One region of the Symbiopectobacterium sp. genome, then DNA from elsewhere that is predicted to be linked to it. Evidence: predicted binding sites of a transcription regulator. Region 1 holds the regulator's gene; each other region holds the start of a gene.
What was found. The regulator PurR, encoded in region 1, represses purine synthesis genes. The targets are predictions, from matches to a motif close to CANGCAAACGTTTGCNTG.
Positions count from the first base shown of each region.

Region 1 (8,130 bases):
CGAAGAAAAAGGCGACGCAGGAAAAAGCCAAAGTAGCGCAAAACACGAAATCCACCAAAACGACCGCCACTAAAAAGAGTTCTGCCGACGTTGAGACCAAGAGCACTGCGTCAAAAACCACGTCATCGCGCTACCATAGCGCAACGCCCGCAAAACTAGTAAAGGGGCTCAAAAAAGGCGCTGATGCCACTGAGAAGAAAACGGCGGCGATAAAACCAGGTGCCAAGAAAGCGGGCAAAGAGTTGGTGCTCAGTGAAGCGCATAAGCGCCGTTATCAGCATGCAAAAATGACGGCGATGAACAAGCTGATGGGTCAGATCGGTAAACCTTATCAATGGGGTGGTAACTCGCCCTACACCGGTTTCGACTGTAGCGGTCTGGTCTATTATGCCTATAAAGATGTGGTGAAGATTCCTATTCCGCGCACCGCCAATGAAATGTATCACCTGCGCGATGCTGCGCCCATCAATAAGGGTGAACTGGAGATTGGCGATCTGGTGTTCTTTCGCATCAATGGTCGCGGCACCGCCGATCATGTCGGGGTTTATCTCGGCAATGGCAAGTTTATTCAGTCACCGCGAACCGGTGCCGATATCAAGATCAGTAAGTTGAGCGAAGACTACTGGCAGGAACACTACATTGGTGCACGTCGCGTGGTGACACCACAAACGATTCGTTAATCGCCACATCGACGCGTTAGCGATAATAAAGACCAGGTGATGCTTATGCAGCCTGGTCTTTATTTTAATCGCGATCAGTTCAACACGGCAACAAAGTTAAATACCATGATCATGACTAACGCTCCAACTGTGGTCAGTAATGACATTTTCAAATCAGTATTCATTCTATCTCCTTGAAACACAGAAACGCGTGAAAATTGCCGCCGCACTGGATGCTCCGTTCTTTCCTGCACACCACTACCCGCAGCACAATGACGCCAAAAAAGCATTGTTACACATTTATAGGGAAAATCTCCGATCCCGGCTGCACTAATTAAATCAATTATCCCTTTCACTTTCACGGCAAATCAGCCAAAATTCGCAGTTTACCGTGCGCTGCGTCGGTGTCCGAACACGTCATCTTCGATGAGATCAACGCGTCCCCTTTAGGTACAAAGTATTTCGGCAGTCTCCTTCTGATATCCTGTTTATACCATCGGAAAGAGAACATTACGCAAAAGCAAACGATTAACAAACTATATACTGCCGTAACAAGTAGGTTCAGGAGTCATGTTTAGATGGCAACGATCAAAGATGTGGCAAAGCGTGCTGGCGTTTCAACAACAACCGTCTCTCACGTCATCAACAAAACACGTTTCGTCGCCGAAGAGACCAAAACGGCCGTGCGGGAAGCCATCAAGGAATTACACTACTCTCCGAGCGCAGTGGCTCGGAGCTTAAAGGTAAACCACACCAAATCCATCGGGCTGCTCGCCACCTCGAGCGAAGCACCCTACTTTGCGGAAATTATCGAAGCAGTTGAAAACAGTTGTTATGCAAAAGGCTACACCCTGATTCTGTGTAACTCGCATAATAACCTGGAAAAACAGCGAGCCTATCTTTCCATGCTGGCGCAAAAACGGGTCGATGGCCTGTTGGTGATGTGTGCGGAATATCCGCCTGAACTGCTGAGCATGTTGGCCGATTACCGCAGCATTCCTATGGTGGTAATGGATTGGGGTCAGGCACACAGCGATTTCACTGACACCATCATTGATAACGCCTTCGAAGGGGGATACCTGGCTGGGCGTTATCTGATTGAGCGCGGCCACCGCGACATCGGTGCCATTCCGGGTATTCAGGAACGCAACACGGGCAGCGGGCGTTATCTGGGTTTTCTCAAAGCCTTGCAGGAAGCGGATATCACGGTTCGCGATGAGTGGATTGTTCAGGGTGATTTCGAGCCGGAATCCGGTTACAAAGCCATGCACCAGATTTTGGCGCAGAAACAGCGCCCGACCGCTATTTTCTGCGGCGGTGACATCATGGCCATGGGCGCTATCTGCGCGGCTGATGAGTTGGGACTACGCGTACCGCAAGATATTTCCGTGATTGGCTACGATAATGTTCGCCATGCACGTTATTTCACCCCAGCCTTAACCACGATCCACCAGCCAAAAGAACGTTTGGGCCAATCTGCTTTTACCATGCTGCTCGATCGCATCACCAGCAAGCGTGAAGATGCGCAGATGATTGAGGTTCACCCAACGCTTATCGAGCGCCGTTCAGTGGGTGACGGCCCATTTCACGACTACCGCCGTTAATGTTTAAGACGATTTTCTTATATACCCTAAATAATTCGAGTTGCAGGACAAAACGTTAACGTTTTGAACAGCGCTTGCGCTGGCCCTTTAGGGCGAGGCTCATTTATGAGCGTCGTAACGCGGCAAATGAGGGAATCCCGAATCACTTACTTAAGTAAGTGATTCGGGTGAGCGAGTGCAGTCAACGCACCTGCAACTTGAAGTATGACGGTTATAGTACGTTGATTTGTAAATTCTATATGGCTGCATCAATCAATTTTGACTTGTCCTCTGATTGAAGCAGTCATACACTGTTTTTCATTCGGACAATATCCCTACATTTATCCTTATTATAACGAGCGCAGCACTGCGTATCAGGATATGTGCCCCTACGTGTTACCACGTACCGGCGTTGACACTTCATTCCCTCTGGGTATCCAGAGAGTAGACGATGGATGTTATGCCCGCTGCCGCTGTGCAACGGGCAAGCATAAACGGCTGCGCACGAATGCAACCGCTTACTATTTGAACAACGGGTAACCTGCCCGTGATTCGAACACGCTGCGCGCAAACCGCAGCGTTCGGGTTGATGAGAGACTGTCTATGCTGTTCCTTGCGGCGCTGTCTGGCAAGGTTGGGAGAAGTTATGAGTTCATCATATGTAGAGGAACTGGCAGAACATAACACGTCCTGGTTCCGTATCGTTCACGCGTTATTGGCGATCGCCGATATCAAAATCAATGGCTCACGCCCGTTTGATATCCGGGTACGTAACCCCGATTTCTACAAGCGCGTTCTGCGTGAAGGCTCCCTGGGGCTCGGGGAAAGCTATATGGACGGTTGGTGGGAGTGCGATCGTTTAGACTGTTTTTTTCGGCGTATCTTACGTGCAGAGCTTGAGAAAAAGGCCCCCCATCATCTCAAAGACATTTTGCACATTGTCGCTGCGCGCTTGATTAACTTGCAATCCCGCAAGCGAGCCTGGATCGTCGGCGAGGAACATTACGATCTGGGCAACGATATGTTTAGCCTGATGCTTGACACGCATATGCAATATTCCTGCGGCTACTGGAAAGAGGCCACGACCCTTGAGCAGGCGCAACAGGCCAAACTGCGCATGATTTGTGAAAAACTTCAGCTTCAGCCAGGCATGACACTGTTGGATATTGGCTGCGGCTGGGGCGGGCTGGCCGCCTATGCGGCACTCCATTATGGCGTATCGGTTTACGGCGTGACCATCTCACGTGAGCAGCAAAAACTGGCTCAGGCGCGCTGTAGCGATCTCAACGTCACCATTGAATTGCAGGATTACCGCGACCTTAACCGACATTTCGATCGCATCGTGTCTGTCGGCATGTTTGAGCACGTTGGACCGAAAAATTACGATACGTACTTTCGCGTCGTCAGCAAAAATCTCAAACCAAAAGGGCTGTTTCTGCTGCATACCATTGGGGCAAATAAAACCGATTCGCAGGTTGACCCCTGGATTAACAAATATATCTTCCCCAACGGCTGCCTGCCCTCCGTGCGCCACATTGCCGTACGCAGTGAACCTTATCTGGTGATGGAGGATTGGCACAATTTTGGGGCCGATTACGATAAAACCTTGATGGCCTGGCACGATCGCTTTGTCGCCAGTTGGCCACAGTTAGCAAACCGTTACTCACCGCGTTTTAATCGTATGTTCCGTTACTACCTGAATGCCTGCGCCGGAGCGTTTCGCGCGCGCAATATTCAACTGTGGCAGGTGTTGTTTAGCCCCCAAGGGATTGAAGGCGGCGTGCGTGTAGCGCGCTGATTTCGGTCAGCTTAACGCCGTACAGCCAAGAGTGTACGGCATTTTTTATCGCTTTTTCAGCTCAGGCTTCAGGCGCTCTGCACGGCATTTGCCGTTGCGGCCTCTTGTGCCTGACGCTGTGCCAGCACACGTTCAACCGTGTCGATCACAGCCTGAGTTTGTGGATCGATTTCGATATTGATCCGGTTCCCCAATCGCTTTTGACCAAGCGTGGTGCGTTGCAGCGTTTCGGGAATCAAATGCACGCAGAAACGGCTGCGAGTCACTTCACTCACCGTAAGGCTGATGCCATCAATCCCGATAAAACCTTTGTGCAGCACATATTTCATCTGCGATTCATCGGAGAGCCGGAACCAAATCTGGTGGTTGTTTTCCGAGGTAAGAATTTTAACCACTTCGGCCGTGCACATAATGTGCCCGGACATAACATGTCCGCCAATCTCATCGCCGTATTTTGCGGCACGCTCAATATTCACCAGATCGCCCGGCGTGATATCGCCCAGGTTGGTCAGGCGTAGCGTCTCTTTCATTAAATCAAAACTGACCCGATCGCCATCAATCGCCGTCACCGTCAGGCAGCAGCCGTTATTGGCAATCGAGGCACCTGTCACCAGGCCGGTCAGTAATTCGGGAGGAAGTTTTACCACATGCGTGCGGAAGTTCGTTTTTTCATCGATGGACACCACCGGCGCGGTGCCTTGAACAATACCGGTAAACATACGCTTGCCTCATAATAAATCAGTGAAATAACTGAATGCTACTGTGCCAGCCTCTCCCCCTACGCTACCGTGGCACGCCGCGAGGGAATAAAGGCTGACAAATCATTTTGCAGTTTGCCTCATAACGACTGGAAAACCAAACGTATTCCCGCCTTTGTCGCCTGACAAATCCGATAAGACAACAGAACCTCTCCATTGACACAATATCTTACAAATAAGTTGGTTTACTTATGCCAAGCCGCTACACTAGAACAACGTTCTGTCATCGATTGATTTTCCATCTCAGATGGATGGCTTCGAAAGCCATTTGTGCTCTTTATCTCGCTTGCGGTTGTTTACTTTCATTCATCCCAAACCCCCTGCTGGAAAAGCAACGCGCCACCTCACCGTGCTGCCGTATAACAGAAAGCGAGGCGGTATCGACGTCAGTTTTTCGTTTTAACAATTCAAGGAAGGTGTTTGCGTGCAGAAATATTTGTCAGAGGCGCGGAGCCTGTTAACGCTCGCGGTTCCTGTCATTATTGCGCAGGTTTCCCAAACGTCCATGGGTGTCGTTGACACCATTATTGCGGGTGCTTATAGCGCCACCGATACGGCGGCGGTTGCAGTCGGTACCTCCGTGTGGTTACCGGTCATCCTGTTTGGACATGGTTTATTAATGGCGCTCACGCCAGTGGTAGCCCAACTCAACGGCTCTGGCCGACGCCCGCGCATCGCCCATCAGGTTCAGCAGGCGCTTATTTTGGCCGCGATCGTTGCGGTTATCACCATGATAGTGCTGTATAACGGCAAGCATGTTATTGCCATGATGCATACCGACTCACAGGAGCTCGCGAATGTTGCCATCGGCTATCTGCACGTGATGCTGCTGGGAGTACCGGGCTATCTGTTCTATCAGGTGCTGCGCTGCCAGTGTGAGGGGTTATCCAAAACCAAGCCGGGCATGGTGATTGGCTTTATTGGCGTGCTGATCAATATTCCGCTGAACTACATCTTTATCTACGGCAAATTTGGCATGCCCGAACTGGGCGGTGTGGGTTGCGGCGTCGCGACAGCCTCTACCTATTGGATCATGATGCTGATGATGGCATTCTACAGTATGCACGCACGCTGGCTGCGCGATATAAAGTGGCAGCGCTGGCAGATTGATTTCTCCGCCATGCGGCTTCTGTTTTCGCTTGGTTTGCCCATTGCGCTCGCCCTGCTGTTCGAAGTATCGCTGTTTGCCATCGTCGCCCTGCTGATCCTGCCGCTCGGCGTGATTGACGTTGCCGGGCATCAGATAGCACTGAACTTCAGTTCTCTGATGTTCGTGCTGCCGTTGTCTATCGGCATTGCCTCGACGATCCGCGTTGGCCACCGGCTGGGGGAAGGCTCCGTGGAAGATGCGCGTGTTGCGGCCTACACCGGCATCGCGACCGGCGTGATGCTGGCCTGTTGTACCGCCATTTTCACCGCGTTGCTGCGTGAACAGATCGCCTTGTTGTATAACAAGAATCCCGAAGTGGTCGCTATGGCGGCGCAGTTGATGCTTCTGGCCGCGATTTATCAGATCTCAGACGCGGTGCAGGCTATCGGCAACGGCGTATTGCGTGGCTATAAAGACACGCGTTCCATTTTCTACATCACGTTCTTCTCCTACTGGATACTCGGTTTACCCAGCGGTTATCTGCTGGCAATGACCGATTATTGGGTGCCGCGCATGGGTCCTGCCGGTTTCTGGTGTGGCTTTATCATCGGACTCACTGCTGCCGCGATCATGATGGTGCTACGTATCCGTTATCTGCAACGCCAACCGCCCGGCGATATTCTGGCGCGCGCGGCGCTCTAGCCCTGATATCACCCAACGCAAGGGGCAGCACGCCACCGGTGTTGGGTGAAAAAAACGCAAAGTGAACACAAGCGCAGCAGTCGTGCGGTTCAACCGCATAAATGTTGCATTTGCGTCTTGCCAGCACCACGTTCACTCACTACTATGCACCTCGCACGGCAGCACAGGGCATTGCCCGCTGCTTTAGTTACCAGCCTCACAAAATGCGTTCTTAGCTCAGTTGGTTAGAGCACCACCTTGACATGGTGGGGGTCGATGGTTCGAGTCCATTAGAACGCACCATTTCTTGTTCCTCAGTGTTCTATTTATCACTCTGCTTCCAATCTCCTGAAGCCCGTCTCTGGCAATAACACCCGACATTTATCATCAAGAGACAAACCAAAGAGGTGGTCTGCGTAGGGATTGTGCTTTACACTGCGCGCTGCAAAAATAAGGTGATAAACGATTAGGTAGGCGGTAATGGCGATGAACGGAACGATCACAACCTGGTTTAAAGATAAAGGTTTTGGATTTATCAAAGATGAAAACGGCGATAATCGTTATTTTCATGTGATTAAGGTCGCCAATCCGGATCTGCTTAAAAAAGGCGCGACCGTCAATTTCGAACCCACAACCAATAACAAGGGTCTGTCGGCTTATGCCGTGAAAGTCGAACCGGAAAGCAAATACATTTATATCGCAGGCGAGCGCATCAAGCTTACCGCCATTAAATCCTTTCTGGTATTCAGCGAAGAAGTGTCGGCCGATACCCGCATTGATAAAGAAAATACGGTGCTTTCTGTGGGCGCGCTCATGGGAAATATCAGGCCGAAATCAACCGCTAAATCCAGTGACGTTCGTTCGATGAAAAAATTGGCGATCACCACCTTCCAGGGTTCGACGTTAATTTTCACGGAAGATGAAATAGACATTGAGGCAACGGTGAAACTGCTCAAGGTGTGAAGCCATTTCGCTGCCGTGTTCACTGCATCCCTGATGGCGTCCTCCAGATCCAAACGCCGTAGCGATCGGGCTTTGCGCCCGGTTACAGCCTCGGCGATTACAGGTATAATCCCACAAATTTTTCTACGGTTTCGAAACGACGATGACAAAACTCACCTTACAAGAGCAGATGCTGAAAGCGGGATTAGTAACCAGCAAAAAAATGGCCAAAGTTGAAAGAACGGCCAAAAAATCACGCGTTCAGGCGCGTGAAGCCAGAGCCGCGGTAGAGGAAAATAAAAAAAATCAGCTTGAACGCGATAAACAGCTCAGCGAACAACAAAAACAGGCTGTGTTATCTAAAGAGTATAAAGCGCAGGTGAAGCAACTGATTGAAATGAACAAAATCGACATTGCAAAAGGTGATATTGGTTTCAACTTCACGGATAACAATGTAATCAAAAAGTTGGTTGTGGATAAGCTGACGCAAACTCAGCTGATTAATGGCCGTCTCGCCATCGCGCGTCTGGTTATTGATAACAAGGGTGAGAGCCAATACGCAATTATCCCGGCGAGCGTGGCCGAAAAAATTGCGCAGCGCGATGCGAGCAGTATTGTT
Region 1 covers NZ_JBPETA010000127.1:567-8,696, reverse strand. Annotated here, with positions in the region: gene ACTBDZ_RS12020 (C40 family peptidase) at 1-680, shown strand, start outside; gene ACTBDZ_RS12015 (cytochrome bd-I oxidase subunit CydH) at 755-1,021, opposite strand; gene purR (HTH-type transcriptional repressor PurR) at 1,238-2,263, shown strand; gene cfa (cyclopropane fatty acyl phospholipid synthase) at 2,889-4,040, shown strand; gene ACTBDZ_RS12000 (riboflavin synthase subunit alpha) at 4,109-4,759, opposite strand; gene ACTBDZ_RS11995 (MATE family efflux transporter) at 5,223-6,590, shown strand; tRNA gene ACTBDZ_RS11990 (tRNA-Val) at 6,796-6,872, shown strand; gene ACTBDZ_RS11985 (cold shock domain-containing protein) at 7,050-7,532, shown strand; gene ACTBDZ_RS11980 (DUF2058 domain-containing protein) at 7,675-8,130, shown strand, end outside.

Region 2 (8,130 bases), on a different contig from region 1:
TAGGGTATTCGGGTGGTGATATACCGCCCGAGCAAGAGGTATTGACGAATGGGAGAACACCACATGTCTGACGGCTGGAATATTGCGCTATTGGGCGCAACGGGTGCGGTGGGAACGGCGCTGCTGGAGTTGTTGCAAGAGCGCGCGTTTCCCGTAGGCACGCTCTATCCACTCGCCAGCGAACGCAGCGTGGGGGAATCCGTGAGGATCAACGGCAAATCCTGGCAAGTCGAGGATGCGGCCGAGTTTGATTGGTCTCAGGCACAGTTGGCCTTCTTTGTCGCGGGCAGCGAAGTGAGCGCACGCTATACGGAAGACGCCGGTAACGCAGGTTGCCTGGTGATTGATAGCAGCGATCTGTTCGCGCTGGAGCCGGATGTCCCGTTGGTGGTGCCGGGTGTCAACACCCATGTGCTGGCGGATTACCGTAATCGCAATATCGTCGCCGTGGCAGACAGTCTGGTGAGCCAGCTGCTGCTGGCTATTAAACCGCTGATCGAGCAAGCCGGGCTGTCACGTCTTCACGTCACCAATCTGCTCTCTGTGTCTGCGCTGGGCAAAGTGGCGGTAGACGATTTAGCCGGGCAGAGTGCCCGTTTGCTGAACGGCATTCCACCGGAACTGGGCTTGTTTGCCAAACAGCTGGCGTTTAATGTGCTGCCGTTTCTGGCGGATGCGCAAGGCAGCGTGGCACAAGAGCGTCGATTGGTGGATCAGGTGCGTAAGGTGTTACAGGACGAAGGGCTGCCAATCTCCGTTAACTGCTTACAGGCTCCGGTGTTTTACGGCCATGCACAGGTCGTACATCTTGAGGCATTACGGCCGCTGTCTGCGGAGGAGGCCCGAGATGAACTCGCACGCGCTGAAGATATTCAACTCAGTGATGAAGACGACTACCCGACGCAAGTGGAAGATGCTTCTGACAACGTTCAGCTCAAGATTGGTTGCCTGCGCAATGATTACGGCATTCCCGAACTGCTGCAATTCTGGTCGGTTGCGGATAACGTACTCTTCGGCGGCGCGTTGATGGCGGTGGAAACGGCAGAACGGCTGGTGCAGGAGTATCTGGGGTAATGTCAGACAGTAATTTGCCGCCGCAGCCTGCTGGTATCAAGGTGGCGCTGGGCATTGAGTATGACGGTAGCCGCTATTATGGCTGGCAGCGTCAGGCTGAAGTAGAGAGCGTGCAAGGGCATCTGGAACAGGAGCTGAGTAAAGTGGCCGATGAACCGATTACCGTGTTTTGCGCCGGCAGAACCGATGCCGGCGTGCACGCTACCGGGCAAGTGGTGCACTTCACCACCCAGGCTCAGCGCAAAGATGCTGCCTGGACCATGGGCGTCAATGCCCATTTGCCAGCGGATATCGCCGTGCGCTGGGTGAAAACCATCGATGATGATTTTCATGCACGTTTCAGCGCCACGGCACGTCGCTATCGCTACCTTATCTTTAATCATCGCCTGCGCCCGGCGGTATTAGTGCGTGGCGTAACGCAGTTCCATTTCCCGTTGGATGCAGCGCGCATGGAACGCGCCGGGCAAAGCCTGCTGGGTGAGAATGATTTCACCTCGTTTCGCGCCGTGCAATGCCAGTCGCGCACGCCGTGGCGCAATGTAAATCATTTAAAGGTTACGCGTCATGGCGCTTACATCGTGGTAGATATTAAAGCCAATGCGTTTGTTCATCATATGGTGCGCAATATCGTTGGTAGCCTGATGGAAGTGGGATGCGGTAATCAGCCTGAATCCTGGATAGCCGAACTGCTGGCGGCTAAAGATCGCACGCTGGCGGCCGCCACGGCGCGCGCCGACGGTCTTTATCTGGTGGCGGTAGATTATCCGGCACGTTTCGAACTGCCCGTTGCGCCAATGGGCCCGCTGTTTCTGGAAGATTGACCCGTGGCGGGCGGTTGTATCGCACCGCGCTAAACACTAGAGGATTCTCACGGCATTGCGCCGTGAAACATGCACATGATGGAACTTGTCGCGTTTGTACGCTTTATCATCGATTTTATTCTGCATATTGACGTTCACCTTGCGGAACTGGTTGCGCAATACGGTGTCTGGATTTATGCCATTCTGTTTTTAATCCTGTTTTGCGAAACAGGTCTAGTGGTGACGCCATTTCTGCCGGGAGATTCCCTGTTGTTTGTCGCTGGCGCGCTGGCGGCATTGCCCACTAACGATCTGGATGTGCACACCATGGTGGCGCTGATGGTCGCGGCGGCCATACTCGGGGATGCGGTCAATTACACCATCGGGCGTTTGTTCGGGGAAAAGCTGTTCAGTAACCCCGATTCGAAAATTTTTCGCCGCAGTTATCTGGATAAAACGCACCAGTTTTATGCCCGTCACGGCGGTAAAACGATTATTCTGGCGCGCTTTGTACCGATTGTGAGAACATTCGCGCCGTTTGTCGCCGGTATGGGACATATGCGCTACCGCCATTTTGCTCTCTATAATGTGGTAGGGGCATTGCTGTGGGTATTACTGTTTACCTACGCAGGTTACCTGTTCGGCGACCTGCCGATTGTGCAAGAAAACTTGAAGTTATTGATTGTCGCGATTATTTTCATCTCTATTTTGCCGGGGATCATTGAAATCTGGCGGCATAGACGAGCGGCGGCCCGGGCGAATAGCCCGTCGCGTTCACAAGAATAAACGCGGTAATCGCTCCGGTTTGACCAGTTTTCTATCCACAGTCCCGGAGTGTTATGGTTTAATGAGCGGCATTTATGGTCTGTCCCTGATGACGACCTGCGTTATCAGCGCCTTGCAATACGGGTGTAAACACCGGTTCAAGCTGCGGTAAACGGGCGTAGTGACGGGGCAGAGCGGACTGGCCACGGCCAGGTTCAAGCAGAAAGGTTATCAATGAGCTGGATTGAACGAATTCTTAACAAGAGCAACATTACACCGACCCGCAAGGCCAATATTCCTGAAGGGGTATGGACCAAATGTGACAGTTGTGGTCAGGTGCTTTACCGCGCTGAATTGGAGCGTAACCTTGAGGTGTGTCCCAAGTGTGACCACCACATGCGACTTTCCGCCCGTGCGCGCTTGAATGCGTTTCTGGATAAGGACAGCGTGGTTGAGCTGGGTAGTGAGCTGGAGCCCAAGGATGCGCTGAAGTTCAAAGACTCGAAGAAATACAAAGATCGTCTGGTTGCTGCACAAAAGCAGTCTGACGAAAAAGACGCGTTGGTGGTGATGAAAGGCACGCTGTACGGCATGCCGGTGGTCGCTGCTTCCTTTGAATTTGCCTTTATGGGCGGTTCCATGGCCTCTGTGGTCGGCGCGCGTTTTGTGCGTGCGGTTGAGCAGGCGTTGGAAGATGGCTGTCCGCTGGTGTGTTTCTCCGCCAGCGGCGGTGCGCGTATGCAGGAAGCGCTGATGTCGCTGATGCAAATGGCGAAAACCAGCGCAGCGTTGGCAAAAATGCGCGAGCGCGGTCTGCCCTATATTTCGGTGTTGACCGACCCGACCATGGGCGGTGTTTCCGCCAGTCTGGCGATGCTCGGCGATTTGAATATTGCTGAACCTAAAGCGCTGATCGGTTTTGCCGGTCCGCGCGTTATCGAACAGACGGTAAGTGAAAAATTGCCGCCAGGTTTCCAACGCAGTGAGTTCCTGCTGGAAAAAGGGGCGATTGACATGATCGTGCGCCGCCCGGAAATGCGCTTCAAGTTAGCCAGCATACTGTCTCGGCTGACCAACCACCCTGAGCCGGTGGACACCGCTGAGGTTCGTCCGCCGGAAGTGACCACTGAACCGCAGGATGATGCGCAATAAGTGACACATGAACAGGGTGCGACAGGATTGTGCTTAGGCCGTTCTGTGCACCCTGTATCAATGAACCGTAAGCCAGTGAACGGGACTCATGGAAAATCTTCTCATTCCCCAAGCCACGTCGCCTTTGGCCGCGTGGCTTCATTATCTGGAGCACCTGCACGCCACTGCCATTGATATGGGATTGGCGCGTGTTAAACAGGTTGCCGACCGTCTTCATCTGCTGCGTCCGGCCCCAACGGTGTTTACCGTCGCGGGCACCAACGGAAAAGGCACTACCTGTTGTACGCTGGAAGCCATTTTGATGGCGGCGGGTTTACGTGTCGGCGTTTACAGTTCGCCCCACCTGCTGCGTTATACCGAGCGTGTGCGCATTAAAGGCCAGGAATTGCCGGAAACCGCGCACACTCAGGCGTTTGCCGAGATCGAAGCAGGGCGTGGCGATGTCTCATTGACCTATTTCGAGTTTGGCACCCTTGCGGCACTGCACCTCTTCAGGCAGGCAAATCTGGATGTGGTGATTCTGGAAGTCGGGTTAGGTGGGCGTCTGGATGCCACCAATATTGTGGATGCTGACGTGACGGTGGTGACCAGTATTGCGCTCGATCATACTGACTGGTTAGGGCATGACCGCGAAAGTATTGGTCGCGAAAAGGCCGGTATCTTCCGCGGTAATACTCCAGCCGTGGTGGGTGAGCCGGATATGCCCGCCTCTATTGCTGCTGTGGCCGAAGAGAAAGGGGCATTGTTGTTCAAGCGTGGTCGCGATTGGCACTTTGCGCTGGAAGGCGACGGCTGGTATTGGCAATCCGCCGACGGAGAGCGCATGACGCTGCCGCTGCCGAACGTGCCATTGCCCAACGCTGCTACGGCGCTGGCCGCGCTGCGCCAGGGGCCGATTGACGTCTCTCTGGCGGCTGTCGAACAGGGGTTGCGTCGCGCTGCGTTACCGTGCCGGTTCCAAACGGTGAGTGAACAGCCGAAACTGATTCTGGATGTTGCGCATAATCCCCATGCAGCAGCCTATCTGGCCGGGCGATTGGCGCAGTTGCCAAAAACGGGCAAAGTACGTGCGGTGATTGGTATGCTGGCCGATAAAGATATTCCCGATACGCTGGCGCACCTCAAGCCCGTGGTGGATGAATGGTATTGCGCCCCGTTGGAGGGGCCACGTGGTGCCAGCGCTGAATTGATAGCGGCACATCTGGATCGCTGCCGGTCGTTTGACGATGTCGCGAACGCCTGGCATCAGGCGATGCAAGATGCAGATACGCAGGATACTGTCGTGGTGTGCGGATCTTTTCATACGGTAGCGCATGTGATGAAAGCGCAGGAGGAGAGGGGATCGAATGGCAAGTAAGTTTCAAAACCGTCTGGTCGGCACCATTATTCTGGTGGCGTTGGGCGTTATTGTGCTGCCAGCACTGCTGGATGGCAAAAAGAAACATTATGAAGATGAGTTTGCCGCGATCCCGCTGGTGCCAAAGCCGGGTGACAGCACGGAGGCCGAATCGCTGCCTTCACTGAACCAGTCGTTGCCCAGTGAGCCGCCGAAAGGGGCACAGCAGGCGATGCAAGGGCAACCGGCTCAGGGCGGTGTGACCGCGCCTGAGGATGACGGTGCCATGCAGGCACCGCCGAGCAGTACGCCACCGCCTCCTGCCGCACCGATAGAAATTGCCCCGCCAGTCGTGGCAGCGCGTCCGGTAACCCCTAAAGTGGACGTGAAGCCGGAAACCAAACCCAAGGCGAAGCCGGAAATCAAACCGGAAGTGAAACCTGAGCCGAAACCGGAAAGCAAGCCGGCAACGCCTACACCGCCGCCCGTAGCGCAACCGGAAGTGAAGCAGGAAGCCGCGCCCGCAGGACAAGCCTATGTGGTGCAACTGGGTGCACTGAAAAATGCGGATAAGGTGAATGAAATTGTTGCCAAGCTGCGCCTGTCGGGATACCGCGCCTACACGGTGCCGTCGACACCCGTCGCAGGGGAGATAACCCGCGTTTACGTCGGGCCGGATGCGTCAAAACAGAAATTACAGTCCGCCCTTGGCGAACTGCAACAGCTGAGTGGGCTGAGCGGGCAGGTCAGGAACTACAGAGCACGTTAAGGGTTGCAAGAGGGTTAAGTCCGCTGAGGTTGTTGGCAAAACCTACTAAAACGGTCATCCCTGCCCACCGCGTCATCCCCGGCTTTCGCCGAGGATGACGCGGAAGAAAAGTGACTTTGCCAGTACGCTGCCAGCAAATTCACCTATCGGTGAAATCGTTGGGGAATAGGCTACGCAAACGTTTTCTTTTTCTGTTAGAATGCGCCGCGAACAGGATGATGAGCGGCGCTACGCTCTCTTGAGCTGGCGGTAATGATTGCTGGTGCGAGAGAGATTGTGTTGGCATCGTTCGTGAGTGAGAGAATTCATGGTTTGGGTTGATTACGTCATCATTGGCATTATTGGTTTCTCTGCGCTGGTCAGTTTGATCCGGGGCTTTGTTCGTGAGGCGCTTTCGCTGATCACCTGGGGCAGTGCATTCTTTGTCGCCAGCCATTATTACCCATACCTGTCGGTCTATTTCACGCGTTTTGAAGACGAGCTGGTGCGCAACGGGGTTGCCATCGCCATTCTGTTTATTGCGACATTGATTGTGGGAGCGATCGTCAACTATGTGATTGGTTCACTGGTTGAACGAACCGGGCTTTCAGGCACCGACAGAGTACTGGGCATTTGCTTTGGTGCATTGCGCGGTGTGTTGATTGTCTCTGCATTGCTGTTCTTTTTGGATACCTTTACCGGTACCGGTTTTTCACAAAGCGACGACTGGAAACGGTCTCAGCTTATCCCGCAGTTTAGCTATATCATCAGGTGGTTTTTCGACTACCTGCAAAGCACATCAAGTTTCTTGCCGCAGCACATAGAGCTGCGGTAGCGCTGATGAGGAAAAGACAACATGTGCGGTATTGTCGGTATCGCCGGTTTTACACCGGTAAACCAGTCGATTTATGACGCGTTAACGGTGTTACAGCACCGTGGACAAGATGCCGCAGGCATCGTCACCATCGACCCCATGAACTGCTTCCGCCTGCGTAAGGCAAACGGCCTGGTGAAGGACGTATTCGAGGCGCGTCACATGCAGCGCCTGCAAGGCAATATGGGCGTGGGGCATGTGCGTTATCCTACCGCGGGCAGCTCCAGCGCATCGGAGGCCCAGCCGTTTTATGTCAATTCCCCGTTTGGCATCACGCTGGCGCACAACGGTAACCTGACCAACGCCCATGAACTGCGCAAACAGCTGTTTGAGCAAGGGCGTCGCCACGTTAACACCACCTCTGATTCCGAGATTCTGCTCAATATCTTTGCCTGCGAGTTGGATCGTTTCCAACACTACCCGCTGGATGCCGACAACGTGTTTGCTGCCGTTGCCGCCACCCATAAAATGATTCGCGGTGCCTATGCGTGCGTTGGGATGATCATCGGGCACGGTTTGTTCGCTTTCCGCGATCCAAACGGTATCCGTCCGTTGGTGATCGGCAAGCGCGAACTGGCCGATGGCCGCATCGAGTATATGGTGGCCTCGGAAAGCGTGGCGCTCGATACCCTTGGCTTTGAGTTCTTGCGTGACGTAGCGCCGGGAGAGGCGGTTTACATCACTGAGAAAGGGCAACTGTTTACGCGCCAGTGCGCCGAAAACCCGAAAAGCAACCCGTGCCTGTTCGAGTATGTCTATTTTGCTCGCCCGGACTCTTTTATCGACAAAATTTCGGTCTACAGCGTCCGCGTGCGCATGGGCCAAAAACTGGGCGAGAAGATTGCCCGCGTGTGGGAAGATCTGGATATCGATGTGGTAATTCCTATCCCTGAAACCTCCTGCGATATCGCCTTGGAGATTGTGCGCATTATCGATAAACCGTACCGCCAGGGCTTTGTGAAAAACCGCTATGTTGGCCGTACCTTTATCATGCCGGGTCAGGAACAGCGTAAAAACTCGGTGCGTCGCAAACTGAACGCCAACCGCGCTGAGTTCCGCGACAAAAACGTGCTGCTGGTGGATGACTCCATCGTGCGCGGTACCACCTCGGAGCAAATTGTCGAGATGGCGCGTGAAGCGGGTGCACGCCGCGTTTATCTGGCCTCTGCCGCGCCGGAAATTCGTTTCCCTAACGTGTACGGCATTGATATGCCGAGCGCCAATGAGCTGATTGCCCATGGTCGCGAAGTAGAAGAGATTCGCCAGATTATTGGTGCCGACGCCCTGATTTTCCAGGATCTCGACGATCTGATCGCCGCCGCGCGGGAAGAAAACCCGGATATCGTGCAGTTTGAATGCTCGGTATTTAACGGTATCTACG
Region 2 covers NZ_JBPETA010000002.1:6,054-14,183, forward strand. Annotated here, with positions in the region: gene ACTBDZ_RS00265 (aspartate-semialdehyde dehydrogenase) at 64-1,074, shown strand; gene truA (tRNA pseudouridine(38-40) synthase TruA) at 1,074-1,895, shown strand; gene ACTBDZ_RS00275 (DedA family protein) at 1,974-2,660, shown strand; gene accD (acetyl-CoA carboxylase, carboxyltransferase subunit beta) at 2,874-3,791, shown strand; gene folC (bifunctional tetrahydrofolate synthase/dihydrofolate synthase) at 3,880-5,148, shown strand; gene dedD (cell division protein DedD) at 5,138-5,896, shown strand; gene cvpA (colicin V production protein) at 6,204-6,710, shown strand; gene purF (amidophosphoribosyltransferase) at 6,732-8,130, shown strand, end outside.
Region 2: a site for PurR is predicted at 6,068-6,085, ahead of cvpA (colicin V production protein). Genes of this name have one in related genera too.

Region 3 (8,130 bases), on a different contig from region 1:
GCATCTGGAAAAAACGCTTACACTCTATCGCCATTTTTCTCAGCGCATCAATCTGGTGTTTGGCATCGGCACGCGGTTGACCTGCGATATTCCAGGCGTTACACCGTTGAATATCGTCATCAAGCTGGTGGAGTGCAACGGTCGCCCGGTGGCGAAACTCTCCGACAGCCCCGGCAAAACCATCTGCCATGACGCCGCATTTATTTCCGCATTACGCAAAGCCTTCGATCTGCCGCGTATCAGAAAAGCCAGTTAGTCTGCTCGACTGCTCAGTATTTAACCCAATGTTACCGGAATGCGCAAAACTTGACGCATTCCGGTGATTTCTGCTTGTGTCCTGCCAGACGGCAAGTAACATAGCAAATCACCCTTAGGGGTTGACCCGTTAAATATCATTCATTGAGAAGAGAGAATTTTATGAGCGTAGTGCCTGTAGTCGACGTACTGCAAGGCCGTGTCGCCGTTGACAGTGAAGTCACCGTGCGCGGCTGGGTACGTACCCGGAGAGATTCTAAAGCCGGTATCTCCTTTATCGCCGTCTATGACGGTTCCTGCTTTAATCCGTTACAGGCGGTCGTAAATAATAATCTTCCCAATTACCAGAATGACGTTCTGAAATTGACCACCGGCTGCTCTGTGATCGTCACAGGTACCGTGGTTGCGTCGCCGGGTGAAGGTCAGTCGTTCGAAATTCAAGCCACCGCCGTTGAAGTGGTGGGCTGGGTGGACGATCCGGACACCTACCCGATGGCGGCAAAACGTCACAGCATTGAGTACCTGCGTGAGGTCGCGCACCTGCGCCCGCGCACTAACCTGATCGGTGCCGTAGCACGCGTGCGCCATACGCTGGCCCAGGCCATTCACCGCTTCTTTCATGAGAACGGTTATTTTTGGGTCTCTACGCCGCTTATCACGGCGTCGGATACCGAAGGTGCCGGTGAAATGTTCCGCGTTTCCACGCTGGATCTGGAAAACCTGCCGCGTACCGATGCGGGCAAAGTGGATTTCAGTGAAGATTTCTTTGGCAAAGAGGCTTTCTTGACCGTTTCAGGCCAATTGAACGGTGAAACCTACGCCTGCGCGCTCTCCAATGTCTACACCTTTGGCCCGACGTTCCGTGCCGAAAACTCCAACACCAGCCGCCATCTGGCGGAATTCTGGATGATTGAGCCGGAAGTGGCCTTTGCTACTCTGGACGATGCCGCAGCGTTGGCAGAAAGCCTGTTGAAATACGTATTCAAAGCCGTGCTCGAAGAGCGCGCTGATGACATGGAGTTTTTTGCTGAGCGTGTCGATAAAGAAGCAATCAGCCGTCTGGAGAACTTTGTCAGTGCAGATTTTGCCCAGGTGGATTACACCGACGCTATCGAGATCCTGCTAAATTGCGGACACACCTTCGAAAATCCGGTGTTCTGGAGCGTTGATCTTGCCTCCGAGCATGAGCGCTATCTGGCAGAGCAGCACTTCAAAGCGCCAGTGGTGGTGAAAAACTACCCGAAAGACATCAAAGCATTCTATATGCGTATGAATGAAGACGGTAAAACCGTCGCGGCCATGGACGTATTGGCACCGGGCATCGGCGAAATCATCGGTGGTTCTCAGCGTGAAGAGCGTCTGGCGCAGTTGGACAGCCGTCTGGAAGAGATGGGACTCAATAAAGAAGATTACTGGTGGTATCGCGATCTGCGTCGCTACGGCACCATTCCGCACTCTGGTTTTGGGCTCGGATTTGAACGTCTGATTGCCTATGTTACCGGTGTACAAAATGTGCGCGATGTGATCCCTTTCCCACGCACTCCACGTAACGCCAGTTTCTAAATACGCATTAAACATAAGTAAAACAAATAACTAGAAAAAAGGCCGCGAATTTTTCGCGGTCTTTTTTTTTCTTTCAGATAAGGCTCACAAAGTTCCCTAAAATTTACAATTTGAAACATAATATTTCTTTTTATTACCATATTACGAACTTAGTATCATTTTTAGGGTAGATTAACGGGCGAGTGAATGGAACACTGCGTTCAGACACAGGAGGACACCAAACTTCCAGTGATAGTTCCGTAAGAGTTTTATTACTTTTTTCGAGAATTGTTAATGGCAGCGGCGGGTGTCTTAAAACACCAATGAGGGTAATGAGGGTAATAATGATGAAACGCAATATTCTTGCAGTAGTAATCCCGGCTTTGTTGGCTGCGGGCGCAGTAAACGCAGCAGAAGTGTACAACAAAGACGGCAACAAACTGGACCTGTACGGTAAAGTTACCGCTAAGCATCTGTTCTCTGATTACGAAGGCGAAAATGGTGATAAATCCTATGCTCGTCTGGGCTTCAAAGGCGAGACTCAGATCAACAGTGATGTAACAGGCTATGGCCGTTACGAAGCTGAATTTGCGGCTAATAATACCGAAGGTACTGACAAATCAGGTAAAGATGTTAAAACCCGTTATGCTTTCGCTGGTCTGAAAATCACTGATTTCGGTACTATCGACTACGGTCGTAACATGGGTATCGCATACGACTCTCTCGTTTACACTGACGTCCTGCCTGAATGGGGCGGTGACCAGTCTAACGCTGATAACTTCCTGACGGGTCGTTCTACTGGTGTTTTGACTTACCGTAATAAAGATTTCTTCGGTCTGGTTGATGGCTTAAACTTTGGTCTGCAATATCAAGGTGCTAACAACTCAAATACCTTAAATGAAGGTAATGGTCGCAAATTGTCTCGCCAGAACGGTGACGGCTGGGGTACTTCTGCTGAGTACGTATCTCCGGTAGGTGTTGGTATCGTTGCTAACTACGCTGCCGTGAACCGCACTAACGAACAAAATGCAACCTCTACTGGTAACGGTAAAAAAGCGGAAGCTTGGGGTACTGGTCTGAAATATGATGCTAACAACATCTATGCTGCAGCAATCTATTCTGAACTGCGTAATGCAAGCTATGTTGACGGTAGCAGAACAGGCACACCTAGCACTGATTTTGCAGACAAAACCAAGATCTTCAAAGCTGTTGCTCAGTACAACTTCGATTTCGGTCTGACTCCGTCTCTGGGTTACGTTTCTGCTAAAGCTAAAGACGACACCAACAATCGTAACGCGTACATCACTAAATACGTGAGCCTGGGTGCAACTTACGCATTCAACAAAAACTTCTCCGTATACTCTGAATACGACATCAACCTGATCAAAGATACCAACGCTTACGGCATCAATGATGATGACAAAGTTGCTGTTGGTGTAACTTACCAGTTCTAATTTCGTTTTATCACCACTGCATTACGTAGTCTGATAACGAAAAAGACAGGGCCTCGTGCCCTGTCTTTTTGTTTTCTACGAACTGACTATTAGCGCCATTTATGGCAGTCGCTCCTGCCACAATTTTTCCTGTTATTTCACCCGCATTTTGATCGCAAACGGTTGGCAAAGCTTATGGCTAGCGGTAACCTGAAGGTTCTTGCCTAACCTCTGTCATGGAATAGCCATCAATGTTTGAACATATTACTGCCGCTGCCGCTGATCCGATTCTTGGCCTGGCCGATCTGTTTCGCGCCGACTCTCGTCCACAAAAAATCAATCTGGGTATCGGCGTATACAAAGATGAAACCGGAAAGACACCGGTGCTAGCCAGCGTAAAAAAAGCAGAACAATTTTTGCTGGAAAATGAAGCCACCAAAAACTATCTCGGGATCGATGGCCTGCCCAAGTTCGCCCTGCGCACGCAAGAGCTGCTGTTCGGCAAACAAAGCGCGATTATCAGTGAAAAGCGTGCACGTAGCGCACAAACGCCGGGTGGTACCGGTGGCCTGCGTATCGCCGCAGAATTTATCGCCAGCCAAACCTCCGCTAAGCGTATTTGGGTAAGTAACCCGAGCTGGCCCAACCATAAAAACGTGTTCCAGGCTGCCGGGCTGGAAGTGTGTGATTATCACTACTACGATGCCGCTAACCACGCGCTGGACTTTGATGGCATGGTAAAAAGCCTTGAAGCGGTTCAGGCGGGCGACGTGGTGTTATTCCACGGCTGTTGCCATAACCCGACCGGTATCGATCCTACGGCGCAGCAATGGCAAACGCTGGCTGAGCTTTCCGCTCAGAAGGGCTGGCTGCCCTTGTTTGACTTTGCCTATCAGGGCTTTGCTCGCGGGCTGGAAGAGGATGCTGAGGGGCTGCGTATTTTCGCTGCTTCCCATCCTGAGCTACTGGTCTCCAGTTCCTATTCTAAGAACTTTGGCTTGTATAACGAACGTGTCGGTGCCTGCACGCCGGTCGCGGCCAATGCCGATGTGGCAGACAAAACGTTTAGCCAGATGAAATCCATCATCCGCGCCAACTATTCTAACCCGCCCGCACACGGTGCGGCGGTGGTGGCGACCATCCTCGGTAACGAAGCGTTGCGTACCCTGTGGGAACAAGAACTGACGGCGATGCGCGAGCGCATCCAACGCATGCGTCATCTGTTCGTCAATACCTTGCAGGAAAAAGGCGCGACGCAGGATTTCTCGTTTATCATTCAGCAGAACGGCATGTTCTCATTCAGCGGCCTGACCAAAGAGCAAGTATTGCGTCTGCGCGATGAGTTTGCGGTCTATGCGGTGAACTCTGGACGAGTTAACGTGGCAGGTATGACGCCGGAAAATATGGCTCCGCTGTGCGAAGCCATTGTGGCCGTGCTGTAATATGCTGTAAGGCATCCCCCTGCTAGTCGGGGGATGCCTGTGCATTAATCATGCACAAAAGGATTGGTCTTACGCTCCTGCCCCAGCGTCGACATCGGGCCGTGCCCAGGAATAAAGGTGATATCATCCCCGAGTGGGAAGAGCTTGGTGCGAATAGACGTAATCAATGCCTGATGATCGCCCTGTGGGAAATCACTGCGCCCTACACCGCCATTAAAGATCACATCGCCCACTTGCGCTAAACGCGATACCTTGTCAATAAACACCACATGGCCCTGCGTATGTCCCGGACAGTGCAGCACGGACAGCTCAGTGTTACCCACCGTCACCGAATCCCCTTCTTGCAGCCAGCGCGTCGGTGTTAACGGCGCACACTCTGTCAGGCCAAACATGCGGCTCTGTGCGGGCAAACCATCAAGCCAGAATGCATCAGCGGGATGTGGGCCGATAATCGGCACCTGATAGTGATCGGCCAGTTGCTGAGCCGCACCGACGTGATCGAGATGTCCATGCGTCAACAGGATTTGTGATACCTTGATGTCGCACTGCGCGACGGCACGTTTGATTTTTTCCGCTTCGCCACCGGGGTCAACAATCGCCGCGTCGCGGGTTTCCTCACACCATAACAACGTACAGTTCTGGCTGAACGCCGTCACGGGAACAATCTGGTATTTCATAGCACTCCACTTCACGAAAAAGCACCCTTACGTGACCGCCATCATGACACGGTCAGGCCACGGGGTCTATTAGCGTTAAGGGTCACCAGCTCCGCGTCGGCCCGGTATCAATGTGCACGAAATTACTTTTCGGATAGTAGCCTACGCCACCCGCCTTCAGTTTCAGCGCCGCTTTGCGAATATTGGCCAGTTGCACACCCTCGATGTGAAAATCCATCGCCTGCCCTTTGGTGTGATAGCTCTGTTTGGCCACGCCGCGCGAATGGCTGCGCATTTCATTGTTGGTGTCCACCGAGCGGTACCCCGAAATCAGCTGCACCGGTTTGTTGGTGCCTAACATCACCTGCAAGCGATAGAGTTGGTCAAACAGCGCAGGATCGATGGTTTTGATTTTATTGGCGCGATAATCACGGAAGAAGTGGTTCAGACGGGACAATTCATCTTTGTTGTAACGACGGCCATCGAAGAATTCAGTTTTAAGGTACTCGCCGGTATTGAGGTTTGCTAGCGTGAGAATACGTGGACGTGGGGTTGATAGCGTGGCAAGCGCCTGCCCCGGTAGCATGGCTGCGCCCAACGCGACCCCGCCCAGCGCCAGCCATCTGCGGCGATGATGATCGATGAATTCCACGAAGTGTGCCCCGGCTTAAAAGGTGAACATAACGACGACAAAAAAACGCGCCGTTTGGCACTATAACCGTGCAGTGCATTGGAGTCAACCCGCTTTACTACAAGGTATGTGGAGGATCGCGTTGATCCCCCGCTGCGATGTAAACCCTGTGACAGCGCTAACGCCCCAGAATATCAGCGGTTACTGGAGCAGTTGCCCTGCCTTGCCCAGGATGCCCGCCCCGCGTTTTACCGTATCATCATAATTGTAAATATCTGTACGAAACTGGGGTTTGCCGTCGTCTGCTACCCAGGCCGTCAAATAGTACAGATTGACCGGAATACGCTGTTTGACTGGCACATAGGTGGTATTTCCCTGCGCCAGCGTGGAGGAAATGCGCGCATCGTTCCAACCGGCATCCTGCAATAGCAGCCCAGCCAGTTCGGAAGCTTTGTTCACGCGCACGCAGCCCGAACTGAGCGCGCGAATGTCGCGCTGGAACAGCCCATGATTCGGTGTGTCGTGCAAGTAAATCGCTTCGGAATTGGGCATATTGAATTTATACCGCCCCAACGAGTTATTGGCACCGGGAGCCTGGCGAATGCGATACGGGAAACGATCGGCCGACACCATGGACCAGTCAATCATCGTCGGATCGATGGTCTCCGCTTCGGAATGCCAGCCAGAGAGCAGTGTATAATTATTGCGCTGCAAATAGCTGGGATCCTTGATAACTTTGGGGACGATATCCTGACGAATCAGCGTGGTGGGCACATTCCACGGCGGGTTAACCACCACGTTATACAATGAACTGCTCATCAACGGCGTTTTGCGTTTCGGTTGTCCGACAATCACACGCGAAGAGAGCTGCTGCGTACCATTTTGATAATAGTTCAGCGAATAATCTGGGATGTTCACCATGATTCCGGTGCTCACATTATCCGGCACCAGACGCAGGCGTTGAATATTAAGCGCCAGCAGCGCTGCACGGGTTTGCGGCGAAACGTTCAGCCAATCCCGCGTCCGCTTGCCAATGACGCCGTCGGCGTCTAACCCCTGCCACTGCTGGAAGCGCTTGACCCCCTCGACCAGATCGCCCGTATAGGTATCCGGTGACGGAGCAGCCGCGTCGGTAGCAGCAGGTTGCTCATTGAACAGGGTGATGGTCCCTGACGTGTCAAGCATACCGGTGCGTTGCAGTATTTCACGCAGCACGGCCAGATCATTGCTTTGCTGTTCGGGACGCAAGGTATCCGACATCGTCAACACCGGCCAAGGACGCGTATCCAACAACAGCGTTTTTAATGCCTGATGCATCTTGGCATATTGTGAATGGCGCGGTACAAGCGATGAAACAAACCCAGCGCTGTTGCCCGCGACCAGTGCCTGCCGCCATTGCTCCACGCGCGCAGGCGCAGGCGGTTGCAAACGGTAGGGGACGCTGCTGTAGAGCCAGTCGGTCCCGTTACGCTTCACGCCGTCAACAAATTGCAGATAGCCCAGCATGGCATCCGACAACAGCACGTCGCGCGCCATCCCGTTGATACTGGCATCAGTCAACCAGGTCACCCATTGCGTGAACTGCGGCTGAACCCCTGACAGCGCGACTTCCGCCAACTGTTGCTGAAGCTGCACCACGGCGTGCTCATCCGCCCACAGTCGTTGTGCCGGATGCAGTGCGTAGAGTGCGGTGATTTCTGAAAGATAATGCGGTTTAACGCCTTTCGCCGCCAACACCTGTAACGCCGCCGCGCTGGTTTCATGAGACGCAGAGCCTGCGGTGTGCGAAGAGACGCCCGGCGCTGCATGGGGAATTACCGCCGCCTGCCCGCTAGCCGACAACGCACAGAAAGAAAACAGGCTCAAGGCCCACAACGCGCCAACACGGCACAGTGTGCTCTGCGCTTTTTGCTCATATAACAACATACATTCATCCCCTGTATTCACTAAACGCGATATCAGCCACAATATTTTTATCGGCACTGAAAGCCACTAGATCCAATGGATATGACTCCCTAATTCACGTTATGTAGAAACTTATTGTCATCAAATAGCGCAAAACGTTGAGATGACCTGCCACTTTAATTATTCGCTCATAATTATCGTTAGTATATAAATATACAATGCTTTTTCGCCACTTCCCGCAGGTTTATTTCACTAGTCCGTCATGT
Region 3 covers NZ_JBPETA010000017.1:5,986-14,115, forward strand. Annotated here, with positions in the region: gene pncB (nicotinate phosphoribosyltransferase) at 1-256, shown strand, start outside; gene asnS (asparagine--tRNA ligase) at 418-1,818, shown strand; gene ACTBDZ_RS02835 (porin) at 2,142-3,251, shown strand; gene ACTBDZ_RS02840 (amino acid aminotransferase) at 3,482-4,672, shown strand; gene ACTBDZ_RS02845 (MBL fold metallo-hydrolase) at 4,717-5,349, opposite strand; gene ACTBDZ_RS02850 (DUF882 domain-containing protein) at 5,432-5,980, opposite strand; gene ldtD (L,D-transpeptidase) at 6,161-7,885, opposite strand.
Region 3: a site for PurR is predicted at 3,403-3,420, ahead of ACTBDZ_RS02840 (amino acid aminotransferase). Genes of this name have one in related genera too.

Region 4 (8,130 bases), on a different contig from region 1:
TGGCGATAAACACCAGTTGATAGCGGGAAGGAAACGCGGTGCCGTCGTTTAATAACAGCGGAATGGACAGCACACCGGCCAAGGTAATCGCACCGCGCACCCCGGCAAAAGAAGCGATCCAGATTTCACGCGTGGTGTACTGAGCAAACAGCATCGGGCGTTTCTTTTGAAACAGGAGGCTGTAATATTTCATAAACCACAGCCAGCAGAAACGCAGCAGCAACAGCGCGCCGTAAATAATGGCGATATCGGTAAACAGCATCCAGGTTTCAACGGTGGGGTCCAGCTCCGCCTGCGTCACAGACGTTTCCAAAATGTCGGGCAATTGCAGCCCCAGCATGATAAACACCATGCCGTTAAACACGAACTCCAGCATCGACCAGACGCTGTTGGCGCGTAATCGCATCGCCAGCGGCGCGTTACTGATCACGTTAGAGTGGCTGATGGTCATCCCTGCGGCCACCACAGCCAAAATGCCCGATACACCAATGTGTTCCGCAATCAGGTAAGAGGCGAACGGCAACAGCATCAGCAGCACAATCTGGGTGGCCGCATCATCACCGCTCCAACGGTTAATGATGCGCAATGATTTACTGTAAAGCCAGGTGACACCCACGCCAGCCAGCAGGCCGCCGACCGCTACCTGAACAAACTCCAGCGTCGCGCCGGACACGGTAAACACCATGGTGCCCATCGCCACCGCGACGGCAAACTTAAGCGATACCAGACCCGAAGCATCATTCATCAACGCTTCGCCCTGCAAGATACTCATCAGCTTTTTCGGAATACGATCTTCGCCAACAATCCCCGACAGCGCTACCGCATCCGTCGGCGATAACACAGCTGCCAGTGCAAAAGCCGCCACCAGCGGCATCCCCGGGATCATCCAGTAAATCAGGTAACCCACCCCGGCGACGGTGATCAACACCAGCACCAGCGCCAGCCCAATCACCTCACGACTGTGTTTGATAAATTCGCGCGTTGGCGTTTTCCAGCCATCGGCAAACAGCAGCGGCGGGATGAACAGCACCATAAACAGTTCAGGATTGAAATCGACATGCAAGCCAAACTGGGGCCAGGCCAAAATGGCCCCGAGGGCGATTTGCATTAAGGGCAGCGGAACTTGGAAGGGTAAAATACGTGTAACAACCCCTGATAGTGATACCACCAGGGTTAAAATCAGAATGGTAAAAAAGATTTCCATGCTTTCCTTAGGAGATGTCCAATAATGACTTAACTGCGTGCTGAGCTGCCCTTTGTACGTTATGAAATAGTGCCCCATTATTTTTACATGAAAATATCGCTCAGCGGGGCAAAATTTCAGGGTAAAACGCATATTTTTTGCATGATTACCCTGCAAATAATTGCGTCAAAAAATCACCGTGACGGGATACTTCAGAGGAAGCATGAGGGAAGAGGAAAAACGATGAGTGTGGTCATGGCGAACAGGCCTCATGACCACAAGCACTAGCGAAATCGCAGGCAACCTCAGACGGTCATTCCCGCGCAGGCGGGAATCTTTTTCAGGTTACCGGCGTTTCTTCTGGCAGAGATCCCCGGCTTTCGCCGAGGATGACGGGGATTGCGGCATAGCCATCCCCTTAATGACTAACGCACAAAATAATCAGAGCGCCCAGCCACCGGCGTAGAACACCACCAGCGCGATTGCGATAATCACGGTGCCAACGTTCAGTTTACGCCATGCACCCGAGAAAACACGCCCCAGCACCAGTGCGCCAAAGCCCAGCATAATCCCAGTCACAATATTACAGGTCAGCACGATAAACACCGCACAGACCAGACCTGACATGGCATCAACGATGTCATCAAAATTCAGCTTGGCAACATTGCTCAGCATCAGCAGACCCACATACATCAATGCTGGCGCAGTCGCGTATCCCGGCACCAGATAAGACAGCGGGGAAAGGAACAGCAGGCACAGGAACAGCACGCCGACCACCGTCGCCGTCAACCCCGTTTTACCGCCTGCCGCCGTGCCGGCCGCAGATTCGATGTAGACCGCCGCGGGAGACGTCCCGACCAAGCTGGACAACATGCTGCTCACGGAGTCCGCCGTCAGCGCTTTCCCACCGTTAACGATTTGCCCGTCTTTATCCAGCAGGTTCGCCTGCCCGGCAACCGCGCGGATGGTACCGGTGGCGTCAAACACCGCCGTCATCACCAGCGCCAGTACACTTGGCAGTACCGCCAGTTGCAACGCCCCCATGATATCCAGGCTAAACATCAGCGAGTGACCGTTTTCATCGGTCAGGCTCGGCAAGCTGAACCAGCCCTGGAATTTCACGTTCGGATCAAAAATCAGGCCGATAATGGAAATAGCCACAATCACCAATAAGATGCCGCCCGGCACACGACGTTTTTCCAGACCGATGGTGGCCGCCAGTCCCAGTAAAGACATGATCACCGGGAACGAGGTGAAGTTACCCAACGCAACAGGCAGCCCGTCGATCGGGTTCTTGATCACCAGACCCACGCCGTTGGCGGCGATGATCAGCAGGAACAGACCAATACCGATACCGGTGCCATGCGCCACGCCCAACGGCAAGTTACGCAGGATCCAGGAACGGATGCCAGTCACAGAGATCACGGTAAACAGCAACCCCATCAGGAAGATCGCGCCTAAGGCTACCGGTACGCTGATCTGTTGCCCCAACACCAGACTAAACGCGGTAAATGCGGTAAGCGAAATGGCGCAGCCGATTGCCATGGGCAGATTGGCCCACAGTCCCATCAGCAAGGAACCCAGCCCTGCGACCAGGCAAGTTGCCACGAACACCGGCGTGTGCGGGAAACCCGCCTTGCTCAACATGCCAGGCACGACAATGACCGAATACACCATCGCCAGAAACGTGGTTAACCCGGCCAGCACTTCCTGTCTTACATTACTGCCGCGCTGTGTGATGTGAAAAAAAGCATCAAGTGAGCTTTGCGGGCGCGCCGCATTGCCAGCCTGACGAGAGCTATTTGACATGGTGGTATCCCCTGAGATGTCATTATTTGTAAAAGTAAAACCGGAGGGTGCATATGGCCTTGCCTGCCATGACGATCTCCCATCGCTGCACGCACCCACAACAGCGGCGCTTCCGCACCGCAGCGCAAATATCTGACGCCCCCGAATGCACTTCACACCGGCTCTGCGGGCACGCAAACGATTAGCTTGCGAGGCGCATCACAATTGTATCTGGCAGGTCGGAGGAGAAACGGGAGATTATCCTGCTTCTGGGCTGTGTATTTCAACTGATAATCCAGACAATTTATCTATCACTCGACAAAACAGAACGGCGTTTCATGCACAGAAAACTCGTGAACCATTTTTTTGTGATTAGCCTCACAAAAAAGTTGACCTGCGCTGCCAAGCGGCGTATCTTTAAAAACGTGAAGAGCATCACAGAAAAATGAACAATCACTCGGAGAGAGACAAATGAAACTGATCAAAAAAATCGTTGCCATGTTCGAAAGCGTTAGCGTCAACTTCAACATGTTCACCAACCACTAAGATTCAAGAAAGCGTAGGAATAAGAAGATGAGTATTGTCAGTAATATCAACAAAGTAATAAAAGCGTTGGGCAAAACCTATCGCGGTCTGGCTCCCTACGCTATCTTCCGTTAATCGTTCGCGATTAAAGCACATATGCGGTTACGCACGTCGTAACCAGCACTGAAAAGGCGGGTATCACTGATACCCGCCTTTTTTAATGGCGTGATTTTTTCACCCTCTTTCTGGCAAAAGCCTGAGGTGACGGCGCGCCAACGGGGCTCTCCGCAATATTGATATTGTAGCCTGTCGTAACAAAGACCAACGGCTGCTTGCCTTCCTGCACCACAATGCCTTGACCTTCCTTTATGTCATTCCTCTGGCAGCGCCGTCCACGCCTGCTTTAGCCGTTATGCGCACATCCCCGCGTGGATTATTTTGATATCCCCCCTGCGACAGGACAAAAGAATCCAACTTCTGCGCAATGCTGCCGCTCCTTTTTCACCGCATGTTAGGTTAGCCAGCATTGAGAAACCTACGCTGTTTGCTGCCCGCTCGCACTGACAGCCCCATGGAACGACATCACGCCATGAATATTCCTGTGTTTGCCATGCCGCGCGTCTATTTCGGTGACACGGCAATGGAAGCCTTACGCGCCTATAACCATAAAACGGTCGCCATTGTCACTGATGACTTTATGGCAAAATCCGGCAAAACCGATTATCTCGCCGGTTTTATGCCACAGGCGCGCATCAGTATCTTCAGCGGGGTAAAACCCGACCCTGATGTTAACGTGCTGCACGCCGGGGCAGCGGCATTCAAAACGCTACAGCCAGACGTAATTATCGCACTCGGCGGCGGTTCCTCTTTGGATGCCGCCAAAGGCATCAAGGTCACCCTGGAGGCGTTGTATCCGGAGCATCCGATGGTATTGGTGGCAATCCCGACCACCAGCGGATCCGGCTCCGAAGTGACCACCTACGCGGTGATCTCCGATCCTGAACACGGGCAAAAATACCCGCTGGTTTCCGATCAATTACAGCCCGATATCGCCATTCTCGATCCGCAACTGGTGGTGAGCGTGCCGCGCGGCGTCGCCGTTGATACCGGCATGGATGTGCTCACCCACGCGATTGAGGCCTACGTTTCTTCCCAGGCTAACGATTTCAGTGACGCGCTGGCGGAAAAGGCCATCTTGCTGGTGTGGGACTATCTGCCACAGGTGTTCGAGCAGCCGCAAGCTATTACACCGCGCGCCAAAATGCACAACGCCTCCTGCATGGCGGGTATGGCGTTCAGAACCGCCGGATTGGGGTTGGTACACGGGTTGGCACACGCTCTGGGCGGTGTGTTCCACATTCCTCACGGCAAGATTAACGCCATGCTGCTCCCGTTGGTGATCGATTACAACGCAGCCACCGGCAGTGATGCCACGCGCGAACGCTACGCGCGCTGTGCGGCGTTAGCAGGCATCAAACAGGGCGATCAACACACGCGTATCCAGCAGTTATCCCAACAAATTCGCGCGTTAAATCAACGTTTCGATATCCCGGCAACGCTGCGTGAATTGAATATTAGTGCCCATGACGTTGAGCAACAGCTCACGCGTTTGATCGATGCCGCGCTGGCAGATGGCTGCACCGCCAGTAATCCACACGCTCCCACCCGCGATGCGATCAGCCAGTTGATAAGCCAGATTGCGGGCTAATCAGCATCGCGACTGGACGAAATTGTCCTGCCCGCCACGGGCTGCGCAATAAAGTCCTCGCGAATCACAAACGCGGACACGCCGTGTTGATTAGGGTGAATAGCACCACCGCGACAGGCCACAACAGCCCCATTCGCACCGGTGCATGACGTAAAGACAGGAAAACGCAGGTAACTGAATTGATGAACGCAACACAGCAACAGATTGCATGGATCACCCAGCAGGTAATGCAAGAACTGGCCGCACAGGGCTCATCCCGTTCTGAAACCCTTGATGCCCCCAGCGCACCGCTTCAAGTACAGGTTGGCATCTCTAATCGCCATATTCATCTGGCGCGGGAAGACATGGATATCCTGTTCGGCTACGGCGCAACGCTAACACGCATGAAAGCCGTGAAACAGCCAGGCCAGTTCGCCTCAGAAGAGTGTGTCACGCTGCGCGGCCCGAAAGGGGAAATCAAAAATGTGCGTGTGCTCGGCCCACTGCGCCCCACGACACAAGTGGAAATCTCTGTCGCCGACAGTTTTGTACTGGGTGTGAAAGCCCCGGTGCGCATGTCGGGCGATCTTCAGGACTCTCCCGGTATTGAAATCGTTGGCCCGAAAGGCAGCGTAAAAAAAGCTTCGGGCACCATCGTCGCCTGGCGGCATATCCATATTTCACCGGAAGACGCTGAACGCCATGCACTGCGCGACGGCATGGAAGTGAGCATTCAGGCACAGGGACAACGTGCCGGCATCATGCAACACGTGGTGGTGCGCGCCACGCAGGCTTCAGTACTGGAGCTGCATGTGGATGTGGAAGAAGCCAACGCCTACGGGCTGCGCAACGGCGATCTGGTCAACATTATTACGGAGCAACCCCCATGGCTGATGTTTCCGTTGAGACGCGACTGCGCACGCTGGAGCAGCTGATCCGCGATGCCGAATGCCGCGAGCATGACGGCGTGCTGAAAGTCGGCGTCGATCTGGGAACTGCAAATATCGCCATGGTAGTGGTAGACCGTCACAACGCACCCATCACTGGCATTACCTATCCCTCCTCCGTGGTGAAAGATGGCATAGTGGTGGACTACCTGTCTGCCACCCGGGTGGTGAAGCACCTGAAACAACAGTTGGAAGCCCGCTTAGGTCAAGCACTGACGCACGCCGCTACCGCCATTCCGCCGGGGATTTCCGAAGGGAATACCAAGGTGATCGCCAACGTGGTGGAGTCGTCGGGTCTGCTGGTGACGCATGTGGTGGATGAGCCCGTTGCTGCCGCCACAGCGCTGAATATGCGTAACGGAGCAGTGGTGGATGTAGGCGGCGGCACCACGGGGCTTAGCGTGCTGCGTAACGGCAAGGTGCTCTTTTCCGCTGACGAACCGACCGGCGGCACCCATATGACGCTGGTGCTGGCGGGCGCGCTGGGTCTCACCTATGCCGATGCAGAACAAGTCAAACACGACCCGGCGCAAGAAGCGGATATCTTCCCGCTGGTGCGTCCGGTGGTGGTGGAGAAGATGGCCTGCCTGACCCGTGACTGGCTGACAGCGTATAACGTCAGAAACATTCACGTGGTGGGCGGTGCCAGCAGCTTTAGCGAATTCCCCGGCGTGTTCCGCAAGGTCACCGGGAAAAACATCATTCCCGCGGTGGAGCCGCTGCTGGTCACCCCACTGGGGATTGCCATGCAGGCGGCACCATGAATACCGCATACCGCTCACGAGAGGCAGCATGAACAGCCAGACGCTCTCTTCGTTGATAGACAAGGCCATCACTGATGCGCTTGCCCACCGAACTTTACGGATCGAAAGTTCACGGTTAGAAAGTACAGGGATCGAAAACATCCAGGCCGAAACCCAACGGCAGCCAACCACCTTTGTGATGATCACTGGCGATGACGTAGCCGCATTTCCTGCCACGCTGCGCTATCTGGCAGCACTGGCGCAAGCGGGCTGTCTGCTCAGCGTACACTTCTCCCACAGCGCACAGCGCTTGCACACGCGTTTTGCCGATACCTTGCATCGTCTGCTGCCACAGGTGCCTTGCCAACAGACTATCGATCCCATGCTACGCAGCGGCGATACGCTGCTGCTGCCAGCCTTGTCTGATAACAGTCTGGCCAAAATAGCGCTCGGCTTGCGTGATAACGCCGCCAGCCAATGGGTCTTTCAGGCACTGGCGCAAGACGTGCGCATCATCGCACTACACCACCCTGATGCCGCCATGCCATCTGCTTATCTGGCACAACTCTCACGCTATCAGGAGACGCTGCGCCAATTTGGCATTCGCATGATGGGGCAACCTGCTGCCCCACAGGCATCCGTATCGCACAGCGCTGTCGCCTGCGTCGGTAAGTCCTTACTGACGGCGCGCGATGTCCGTCTGCATAGCGAAGACACACTGCGTGTCCAACCCGGCACATTGATTACCCCGGCAGCACGCGATGAGATAGCCGCGCGCCGCATCACGTTAATAACGGCATCCTGAGGAGGCACCATGTATCTGGCCCAAGTCACCGGCACGGTGGTCTCCACCACCAAACATGCATCGTTGAACGGTATGAAACTGCTGCTCGTCACTCGTCTGGATGAGCGCATGAACCCCACTCAGCGCACGCAGGTGGCGGTGGATACCGTCGGCGCGGGTAACGGAGAAATTGTGATCGTCACCACCGGCAGCTCAGCGCGCATGACCAACAGCAAAGAGCATTCCGTTATTGATGCCGCTATCGTCGGTATCGTCGATGCCACCGAACGTAGTGAGGGCTAAATGTTGACACAACAGCCCCCTGCACTGCGCGATTTGGACGGGTGGATTGCACAAGCCATTGCCGCCCAGCCTCAGCCAGAACGCAAAGCATTGACCGTTGCTGATTTCGCCCTGCTGGCACAGTTGGCACAGGAAACCGCCTTTGCCATGCACCTGGCGATTGTCGTCAG
Region 4 covers NZ_JBPETA010000060.1:5,655-13,784, reverse strand. Annotated here, with positions in the region: gene ACTBDZ_RS07880 (Na+/H+ antiporter) at 1-1,204, opposite strand, end outside; gene ACTBDZ_RS07875 (NCS2 family permease) at 1,625-2,992, opposite strand; gene ACTBDZ_RS07870 (1-propanol dehydrogenase PduQ) at 4,068-5,204, shown strand; gene pduL (phosphate propanoyltransferase) at 5,387-6,118, shown strand; gene eutJ (ethanolamine utilization protein EutJ) at 6,070-6,894, shown strand; gene ACTBDZ_RS07855 (flavoprotein) at 6,923-7,678, shown strand; gene ACTBDZ_RS07850 (EutN/CcmL family microcompartment protein) at 7,688-7,960, shown strand; gene ACTBDZ_RS07845 (GlcG/HbpS family heme-binding protein) at 7,961-8,130, shown strand, end outside.
Region 4: a site for PurR is predicted at 3,163-3,180, ahead of ACTBDZ_RS07875 (NCS2 family permease). Genes of this name have one in related genera too.